3 linked regions of the Victivallis lenta genome follow. The protein of the gene in region 1 interacts with the protein of each later gene in a pairwise test. Links are inferred from orthologs where the notes say so. Each region holds a gene or a part of one and is shown in the gene's direction. Other genes may lie near its edges.

The links.
Region 2: the proteins of secA (region 1) and FYJ85_RS14305 interact in binary tests that used the Escherichia coli proteins (3 or more experiments, as listed by UniProt). The link is inferred for Victivallis lenta from one-to-one orthologs.
Region 3: the proteins of secA (region 1) and secG interact in binary tests that used the Escherichia coli proteins (3 or more experiments, as listed by UniProt). The link is inferred for Victivallis lenta from one-to-one orthologs.

Annotation. Positions count from the first base shown.
Region 1 is NZ_VUNS01000020.1:77,787-81,654, reverse strand. What follows is about bases 210-3,845. They hold secA (preprotein translocase subunit SecA), read left to right. Parts: upstream 210-600; coding sequence 601-3,645; downstream 3,646-3,845. Other genes in these bases: pyrE (orotate phosphoribosyltransferase), read left to right, coding at 210-599. In the rest of the region: more of pyrE, read left to right, coding at 33-209. UniProt on the Escherichia coli protein: Required for protein export, interacts with the SecYEG preprotein conducting channel.
Region 2 is NZ_VUNS01000016.1:60,229-63,031, forward strand. It holds FYJ85_RS14305 (acyl-CoA thioesterase), read left to right. Parts: upstream 1-1,095; coding sequence 1,096-1,512; downstream 1,513-2,803. Other genes in the region: secY (preprotein translocase subunit SecY), read left to right, coding at 1-330; cmk ((d)CMP kinase), read left to right, coding at 422-1,093; FYJ85_RS14310 (type I phosphomannose isomerase catalytic subunit), read left to right, coding at 1,509-2,531; argS (arginine--tRNA ligase), read left to right, coding at 2,547-2,803.
Region 3 is NZ_VUNS01000003.1:105,566-108,525, reverse strand. The notes cover bases 61-2,788. They hold secG (preprotein translocase subunit SecG), read left to right. Parts: upstream 61-1,099; coding sequence 1,100-1,477; downstream 1,478-2,788. Other genes in these bases: pilM (pilus assembly protein PilM), read left to right, coding at 2,287-2,788; FYJ85_RS04255 (hypothetical protein), read left to right, coding at 1,508-2,200; tpiA (triose-phosphate isomerase), read left to right, coding at 159-929. Outside these bases: FYJ85_RS04270 (hypothetical protein), read left to right, coding at 1-14; more of pilM, read left to right, coding at 2,789-2,960. UniProt on the Escherichia coli protein: Subunit of the protein translocation channel SecYEG. Overexpression of some hybrid proteins has been thought to jam the protein secretion apparatus resulting in cell death; while this may be true it also results in FtsH-mediated degradation of SecY.

The DNA of each region.
Region 1 (3,868 bases):
GGATTTAACATAAACAGGAGAAAAGGTTCACCATGACGGAACAGGAAATCATCAAAATTCTGGAAGATTCCGGTGCGCTTCTGACCGGTCATTTTCAGCTTCGCAGCGGACTGCACAGCAGCCGCTTCTTTCAGGCCGCTCTGCTTCTGCAGTACCCGGACAAGGCCGAAACGGTCTGCCGGTTCCTCGCCGATCAGTTCCGGGGGCAGGGGATTGAGACGGTGATCTCTCCGGCGGTCGGCGGCCTGATCGTCGGCCAGGAGGTCGCCCGTGCGCTCGGAGTCCGCGCGATTTTCGCGGACAAGGAGGACGGCCGGCTGGTCCTGAAGCGCGGTTTTGCGATCAAGCCGGGGGAGAAGGTCCTCGTCGCCGAGGACGTGGTCACCAAGGGCGGCCGGGTCCAGCAGACGGTCGATCTCGTCCGCGGCATGGGCGGGGAAGTGGTCGGCATTGCGGTGATCGTCGACCGTTCCGGCGGCGATGCGAAGTTCGATGTTCCGTTCAGAAGCGCCCTCAAGCTTTCGCTGCCGACCTACGAGCCGGCCGAATGTCCGCTCTGCAAACAAAATATGCCGATCGATCGGCCGGGGTCGAAATAAGATGCTGACTTCCATTCTCAAAGCCGTATTCGGCACGAAATCGAAACGCGACCTCAAGAAGATGGCGCCGCTCGTCCGGAAAATCAACGCCATCGAAGAGGAGTACCAGAAGCTCACCGATGACGAGCTGCGCGCCAAGACCGATGAATTCAAGGCGCGTCTCGCCAAGGGCGAAACGCTCGATGACATCATGTGCGAAGCGTTCGCCGCCGTCAAGAACGCCTGCCGCCGCCTGGTCGGCCGGGAGATCGAGGTCTGCGGGCAGCCGATGGTCTGGGACATGGTTCCGTTCGACGTCCAGATTCTCGGCGGCATTGCGCTGCATCGCGGCAACATCGCGGAGATGGCCACCGGCGAAGGCAAAACCCTCGTCGCGACCATGCCGCTCTATCTGAACGCCCTCACCGGCAAGAACTGCCAGCTCGTCACGGTCAACGACTACCTTGCGCTGCGCGACTCGAACTGGATGGGCAACATCTACAACTTTCTCGGCCTGACCTGCGGTTGCCTGCAGAACCAGCAGCCGCCGCACGAGCGCCGCGCCCAGTACGCCTGCGACATCACGTACGGCACGAACAGCGAATTCGGTTTCGACTACCTGCGCGACATGGGTATGGCCAATGATGCCTCCCAGCTGGTCCAGCGCGATTATTACTACGCCATCGTCGACGAGATCGACAGCATCCTGATCGACGAAGCGCGTACGCCGCTGATCATTTCGGGTCCGGTGCCGATGTCGACCCACCAGTTCGGCGAACTGCAGCCGCTGGTCGCCGATCTCCACAACAAGCAGAATATGCTCTGCTCCCGTCTGGTCCGCGAGGCGCGCGCCACGCTCTCCAGGGAGGATATTTCCGAGGATGACCGCGAAGTCGCGCTTCTGAAACTGCTTCAGGTCAAATTCGGCATGCCGACGCACAAGCAGCTGCTGCATGTGCTTGAGGACGGCGCGATCCTGAAGGCGCTTGAGAAGCTCGAGACCCGCGTGCGCAGCGACTCGAACCGCGGCATGCTGCAGGAGGTTCAGGCGGAACTCTACTTTGCAATGGATGAAAAGACGCATGAGGCGGACCTGACCGATCGCGGGCGCGCGGCGATTTCGCCGAACGACCCGAATGCGTTCATCGTGCCGGATCTGCTGAGCGAGCTTGCGGCGATCGATCAGGATGAATCCCTCTCGGAGACGGAGAAAACCGCGAAGCGCGAAGCGTTCCAGTCCGAGTTCGCCGCCAAGAGCGAGCGGCTGCACGACCTGTCGCAGCTGCTGAAGGCCTACTGCCTGTTCGAGAAGGACGTCAATTACGTCGTGCAGGATGGCAAGGTTCTGATCGTCGACGAACACACCGGGCGCATCATGCCGGGCCGCCGTTTTTCGGACGGCCTGCACCAGGCGCTCGAAGCCAAGGAACGGGTCCAGATCGAGCAGGAGACCCAGACCATGGCGACGATTACGATCCAGAACTACTTCCGCATGTACAAGAAGCTGGCCGGCATGACCGGTACGGCCGAGACCGAAGCGAACGAATTCCATCAGATCTACAAGCTCGACGTGATCGTGGTTCCGACCAACCGCCCCTGCATCCGCAAGGACGACAACGATTCGATCTTCAAGACCAAGCGCGAGAAGTACAATGCGATTCTGAAAGACGTCATCGAACGTCATGAAAAGGGGCAGCCGGTGCTGCTCGGCACGATTTCGGTGGAGGACTCCGAAATTCTCTCCCGCATGCTGAAAATGCGCAATATTCCGCACAACGTGCTGAATGCGAAGAATCACCAGCGCGAGGCCGAGATCGTCGCGCGCGCCGGCCAGGTCGGCGCCGTGACGGTCGCCACGAACATGGCCGGCCGCGGCACCGACATCAAACTCGGTCCCGGCGTGGCCGAGCTCGGCGGGCTGCATGTGATCGGCAGTTCCCGGCACGATTCGCGGCGCATCGACCGCCAGCTGCGCGGGCGCTGCTCGCGCCAGGGCGACCCGGGTTCGTCGAAGTTCTACGTTTCGCTTGAAGACAACCTCATGCGGCTGTTCGGTTCCGACCGGATCGTCAAAATTTTCGACCGGTTCGGCCTGGAGGAGGGAGACGAACTCCAGCATCCGTGGCTGACCAAGTCGATCGAAACCGCGCAGCGCCGGGTGGAACAGCAGCACTTTGCGATCCGCAAACGCACGCTCGATTTCGACGATGTCATGAACAAGCAGCGTGAAATCATCTACGGGCTCCGCAAGGAGGCGCTGCTTTCGGAGAATCCGCACGATGTGCTGTTCGGCGTGATCGAGCAGGTGATCGAGTCGCAGATCCAGCTGATCGCTTCCAAGCCGGAAGCCGGTGAAAAGGGCGGCGGCTTCAGCAAGTCGGCGCTTCTGGCCTATCTGAATGCGACCTTCCCGCTTTCGTTCAAGGACGAGGAGTTGACCGCCGGAATTTCGGAAGACGGGCGGCTGACCTCCGCCGACGACCTGACGCTGCAGATCGTCGACCGGATCGAGGAGGCGTACAAGGAGCGCAACGCCGATCTGCCGGAGGAGCAGGTGCAGTATCTCGAGCGTCACACGGTTCTCGAAGCGATCGACCGCCTCTGGCAGGAGCATCTCTACGCCATGGACGGGCTTCGTTCGAGCATGTCGCTGCGTGTTTATGCGCAGAAGGACCCGCTTGTCGAGTACAAGCAGGAGGCGTACAAGATCTTCAAAACGCTGATGGACCAGATTTACCACGATGTCGCCAATAACCTGTTCCGGGTGACGATGACGCGGCTGGCCACGCTGGAGGAGATTCTCGCAACGCTCCCGCAGGAGCTGATTCACCAGACCTTCGGCCAGTTCGACGGCGGTTCGATCACGGTTTCATCTCCGGAGCTTGGGCAGGGAATGATGAATCTTCCGCCGCTGCCCGGCATGCTCCCGCCGGAGCAGGGCGAACCGGTGGCGGAGGAGAGTGCGCCGCAGTCTCCGGTTCACCGTACAGCGCCGAAGATCGGCCGTAACGACGACTGTCCCTGCGGCAGCGGTAAAAAATACAAGAAGTGCTGCGGGAAAGAGTAACAGCACTTCCGCGCACGTAAATCAAGGCGGCTGAGGCGAAGCGCTTCAGCCGCCTTGATATGCAAGGCAAAACGGCTGCGCGTACACGGTCTGTTATGTGTATGGCGGCTGTGCTTTCGGCAGGCGCGTGTCTCCCGAAATCCATGATCCTGCCGGGTTGTCTTTCGACAATATCAGCGGTTTCGGTCAATCCTTATTTGCCGAGATTGCAATGCGGTATTCC
Region 2 (2,803 bases), on another replicon or contig:
ATCCAGATCGCGGACAACCTCAAGAAAGAGGGCGCGTTCATCCCGGGCATCAGCCCCGGGCAGCCGACCGCGGATTTTCTGGATACGGCGATGACGCGGGTTACGGCGGGAGGCGCGGTTTTCCTGATGGCGCTGGCGCTTTTCCCGATGTTCCTTTACAGCAGCTTTAAAATTCCGTTCATGGTCGCCCAGTTCTTCGGAGGCACGTCGCTTCTCATCATGGTCGGCGTGGTCCTCGATACGATGAGCCAGCTGGAGTCTCATCTGACCATGCGGCATTACGAGGGATTCCTCAAGAGCGGCAGACTGCGGAGCCGCAGCGGGAACTGATTCCGCGGCGGACGGCGCAGAGTGATATTGTCGGACTGGTCCGACCGGTTGCGGCTGGTCGAATCAGTCCTTTTCATTTTGGATGAAACATATGAGCAACTGTATTGCAATCGACGGACCGGCCGCGTCCGGCAAGAGCACCATCGCGAAGCGGATCGCGGAAAAACTGAATATCGCTTATATCAACACCGGCAGCCTCTACCGGGCCGTGGCGCTCGCTGCGCTGCGGGCGGGACGTGATCTCGCTTCGATCGACCGGGGTTTTCTCGATACACTGCAGCTCGAATATGCGAAGGATGCGGCGGGCGGCTATGAACTGAAGCTGAACGGGGCTTTTCCGGGTCCGGCGCTCCGGACGCCGGAGGTTGCGGCCGGGGCGAGCCTTGTGGCGACCCGGCCGATCGTGCGCGACTATCTGCTGGATGTCCAGCGCGGCTTTGCGGGGGAACGGATGGTCGTCATGGAGGGCCGCGACATCGGAACCGTCATCTTTCCGGATGCGGCCTTCAAGTTTTTCGTGACGGCCACCCCGGAAGAGCGGGCGCGCCGTCGGCTTGCCCAGGACGGCGAAGCGGCGGACGGCGCCACGCTGGCCGAGGTCGCCCGGGAGATTGCCGCGCGGGACAAACAGGACTCGGAGCGTTCGGTCGCCCCGTTGAAACCGGCGGCGGATGCCGCCGTGATCGATACGACCGGTCTTTCGATCGACGAAGCGGTCGACACCATCATCGGGCGGATGACCCGGCAGCAGGAGGAGAAGTGAGGATGTTCCACGAAATCGAGTACCGTGTTCCGTATGCCGACACCGACCAGATGGGGGTCGTCTATTATGCGAATTATCTGGAATATTTCGAGCGCAGCCGGACCGAGATGCTGCGTTCGGCCGGGCTGCCGTACAGCGAGCTTGAGAAACGCGGCGTGTTTCTGCCGGTTTCGGAGGCGTACTGCAAATACCATGCGCCGGCCCGTTACGACGATCTCCTGACCTTCCGTTCATACGTGAGGGAGATCAAGGGGGTCCGCATGGTGATCGCGTCCGAAGTGCGCAGAGGCGGAGAGCTTCTGGTTTCCGGCCATGTCACGCTGGTCAGCGTCAACGCCGACCGGAAGGTCTGCCGCATGACGAATGATCTGATGGAATCCTGCAAACAATTTTTCTTCGAACCGGAGAGCGAGCAATGAGCGATTTTCTTTCCACCAATTCACTTTATCCATTGAAATTCACGCCGATCTATCAGGCCAGAATCTGGGGCGGCACCCAGTTGAGCGACGTTCTGCACCGCGAGGTTCCGGCTTCGGAGGACCCGATCGGCGAATCGTGGGAGCTGGTCGACCGCGAGGAGGTGAACAGCGTCCTCGCCAACGGGCCGATGGCCGGCCGGACGCTGAATGAGCTGCTCCGGCATTACGGCCGCGAGCTGGTCGGGCGGCGGGCCAAGTCGATCAGCCGCTTTCCGCTGCTGGTGAAGCTGATCGACGCCGGCGACCGCCTGAGTCTGCAGGTGCATCCGGATGAGGCGGCCTGCGCGCGCATCGGCGGCGGCGCGGAACCGAAGACCGAGATGTGGTATATCGTGGCCGCCCGCAAGGGGGCGCAGATTCTGGCCGGGCTCCAGGGCCGGGCGACGCGGCAGCAGCTGGTCAGCATGCTGGATTCGCCGGAGGTCGAGAACCTGCTGCAGGTCTATCCGTCGCTGCCCGGCGACGCTTATTTCATCACCTCCGGAACGCTGCATGCGATCGGCGGCGGGAACCTGATCCTCGAGATTCAGCAGAACAGCGACACGACCTACCGGGTCAGCGACTGGGGACGGGTCGATGCGCACGGCAATCCGCGCGAGCTCCATGTCGAGAAGGGGATTCAGTCGATCAACTTCATGAACCGCACCTCGCCGCGCGTGGTCGGCGTCACGGACCAGGTTTCTCATAACCGCAAATTCGACGTGGTCAGCAACTGCCCGTTTTTCACGGTGACCGACCTGCGGCTGACCGAGCTTTGGACTGACGACACCGGCTCCTTCGGCAGCTTCCATATGATCAGCGCCGTGAACGGTCCGGTGACGGTCGGCAAGGTGGAGAACCCGGACCGTTCGGCCCGGCTTGCGGCGGGAGAGACCGCGTTGATTCCTGCCTGCTTCGGCAGTTACGTCATCGTGCCGGAACAGGCCGGCGAAACGACCGTAATCAAGACGACGCTGTAAAAAGGAACCGGAGAGATGGCATATCAGTTTGTTGCGGACCTCGAGAATTTTCTGCGGGGAAAATATGAGAAATTTCCGGCCGGAACGGTCATCGTGCCGGAGGCGTGTCCGCCGGGCATGACCGGAGATCTGACCGTCAACTGCTTCCGCTTTGCGAAAAGCTGCGGGAATCCGATGGCGGTTGCGGCCGAGACGGCGGCGTTCCTGAAGCAGCATGCCGATGTCGAGCAGGCGGAGGCGGTCAAGGCATTTGTGAACGTCACACTGAAACC
Region 3 (2,960 bases), on another replicon or contig:
TGAAAAAGAAATGACTGTTCGGAATTCCCAAGCAAAAAACGGAATGAATCCCGGACGATCAACATCTTAGGGGTTGCAAAATGTGTTGCGGTGTGTTATTTTTCCCCTTGGCACTTTATGTCACAACGCATGAATGAAGAAAATAGAGAGGTATTTGTATGGATCGCAAAGTCATTATCGCCGGAAACTGGAAGATGAACAAGACCGCCGCCGAGGGCAAGGCCTTGGTCGAAGCCCTGAAGGGACTGGTTGCCGACGTCTGCCCGTCGAAGGCCGATATCGTCGTCTGCCCGCCGTTCACGACCATCGCCGCGGTCGCCGAGGCGATCAAGGGCAGCAACATCAAGCTCGGTGCGCAGAATATCCACTGGGCCGCCAGCGGCGCGTTCACCGGAGAAATCGCCGCCGACATGCTGAAAGAGCTCGGTGTCGAATATGTGATCATCGGCCACAGCGAACGCCGGCAGTATTTCGGCGAGACGGATGAGACGGTCAACAAGCGCGTCAAGGCCGCGCTGGCCGCCGGCTTCAAGCCGATTGTCTGCATCGGCGAAATGCTCGAAGAGCGCGAGAGCGGCAAGACCGAGAAGGTCCTGTTCACCCAGCTCGAGGGCGGCCTGGCCGGGCTCACGAAGGAGGATATGGCCAACGTGGTGATCGCCTACGAGCCGGTCTGGGCCATCGGAACCGGCAAGACCGCGACGCCGGAGCTCGCCGAAGAGACTCACAACTTCATCCGGATGACTCTGAATGACATGTTCGGCAAGGAAGTCGGCGAAGGCGTCCGCATCCAGTACGGCGGCAGCATGAAGGCCGAAAACGCGAAGGAGCTCGTTGCTCAGCGCAACATCGACGGCGGCCTGATCGGCGGCGCGGCGTTGAAGGCGGACAGCTTTGCCGCGCTGGTTCACAATGCGATTGCCGAGTAAAAACGGCATCAATTTTGGAAAATAATTGAGATTATTAGCCGGCTGGCGGTAAAAAGGGGTTGACTTTTTATTCGATGGGGGCTAATATTAACCGGGGCCGGGATACAGAGCATAGGGTATTTGTGCTCGCGTATCCCGAAACATAACGAAAAGATAAGGCGCGATTTGATATGATCGTTTTTCTGTACGTACTTGTGGCGATTCTTTCGCTGCTGGTGATCGGGATCATCCTGATCCAGCCGTCGAAGTCCGGCGGGATGGGCGCGGCTTTCGGCGGAATCGGCGAATCGGTGTTCGGGGCGCAGGCCGGCAGCCATCTGACGAAGGCGACGGTGATCATGACCGGTGTTTTTTTCCTTCTGGCGCTGATCCTTGCCTCGCTGATCGGCCACGGCTACCGGGACGACAACTCCGCCTCCGCCGTGACCCGTCAGCTCGAAAGCGGCATGGAGGCTCCCGTCGAAACGCCGAAGACGGATGCGGTTCCGGCGGCGGTTGACGAATCTTCGAAAGCCGCGGCCGAAGCCGGGGCCGATAACAAACAATAAAGAGTGGAAATCCAGCGGGGAAATTTTCGTATGAAAAAATGGCTGTTTCTGGTCGGCTTGACCGCGCTGCTTCTGCACGGCGCGCAAGATGCGCGTGCTGCGGCGGTCGAGGAGTTGTTCACCAAGGTAAAAGTGACTCTCAACACCAGCAATCCACCCAGTTTTCGAAATACTTCGAACTCCACCCCGTCGACCAGCAGTTCCTGGCGGAACAAATGGCTGGTGATTTCCGTCGAATTCACGCCCGTCATGCCCCAGAGGCAGCGCCATTTCTGGATTGATGACGTAACGATGAACATCCGGGCCGTCTTCAACGGCCAGTCGGACGGCCGGGCGCAGCCGATCCTCTTTACCGGTACGAGCGAGTTCTGGACCATTCCGCTCGACAACCGCAAACATATCGCCACGATGTTTGTCCCTCCCCAGATTCTGGACCGCTATCTGCCGTCCACCGGTTCGGCCAGTGTGGTCAGCACGAGCGGAACCTTCGTCATGGAGGTTCTGTTCAAGGACCGCGCCGGCACGGTGATCGGCACGGGGTTCTATGGTCAACGCGGCATGTCCGACAAGGATTATGCCGAATATTTCTCCAAGCTGAATGCGGGAGCTGCTCTGACGATTCCCGGCGCCATTCTTCCGCGCAATCTGACTCCCTGGGCTTACCTTGATATAGATGATTTCGATTTTCTCAAACCGGCCGGCGGCCGCGCGGCGGAAAAGTAAGACAGTGATTTGTGAATTGATTACCATTCTATAACAATGGCGCCGGGGATGCCATCCGGTGCAGAACATGTGGAACAATCATTAAAATGCCAAAAGAGAACACGGTTTTAACGATTGACGTCGGCGGCGACAGCTTGAAGATGGCCGAATTCGTCTTTCCGCCCGGCGGAGCAGTCATGCTCCGGAAGTTCGCATTTCGCAAGCTTGAGGAGCAGGAGGGGGACAACTCCGCTTTTGCCCAGGCTTACAACGAAATGATCGCGGAACACAATTTTACGGCCAGGCAGGTCCGGCTTTCGTTGTCCGGGCAGTCGTCGTTCTCCCGCCTGAGCAAACTTCCGTCGCTTCTCGGCAACAAGAGTGCAATCGCCCGCGTGGTCGAATACGAGGCGCGCCAGACGGTGCCGTACGCGATGAGCGAAGTCGTGTGGGATTACCAGTTGATCCGCCATGCCTGGGAAGATCGCCGCAGCGAAATGCAGGAAGACGGCAGCACGATCGAGATTTCCGAAGATCACGAAGAGTACGAAGCGTTGTTCGTTGCCGTCAAAACGGATCAGATTGTCCGCTATACCGATGTGATCGAAGACTCCGGCAGGAAGATCCTGTCGGTCGAAATTGCGCCGGTCGCCCTGTTTAATGCGGCGAAGGGCACCCAGTTGCGCGACGACGAATGCGCGCTCATCCTCAACATCGGCGGCCGCGGGTCGAACCTGATGATCGCCGACCAGAACCGGGTGTTCATCCGGCCGATTCCGAT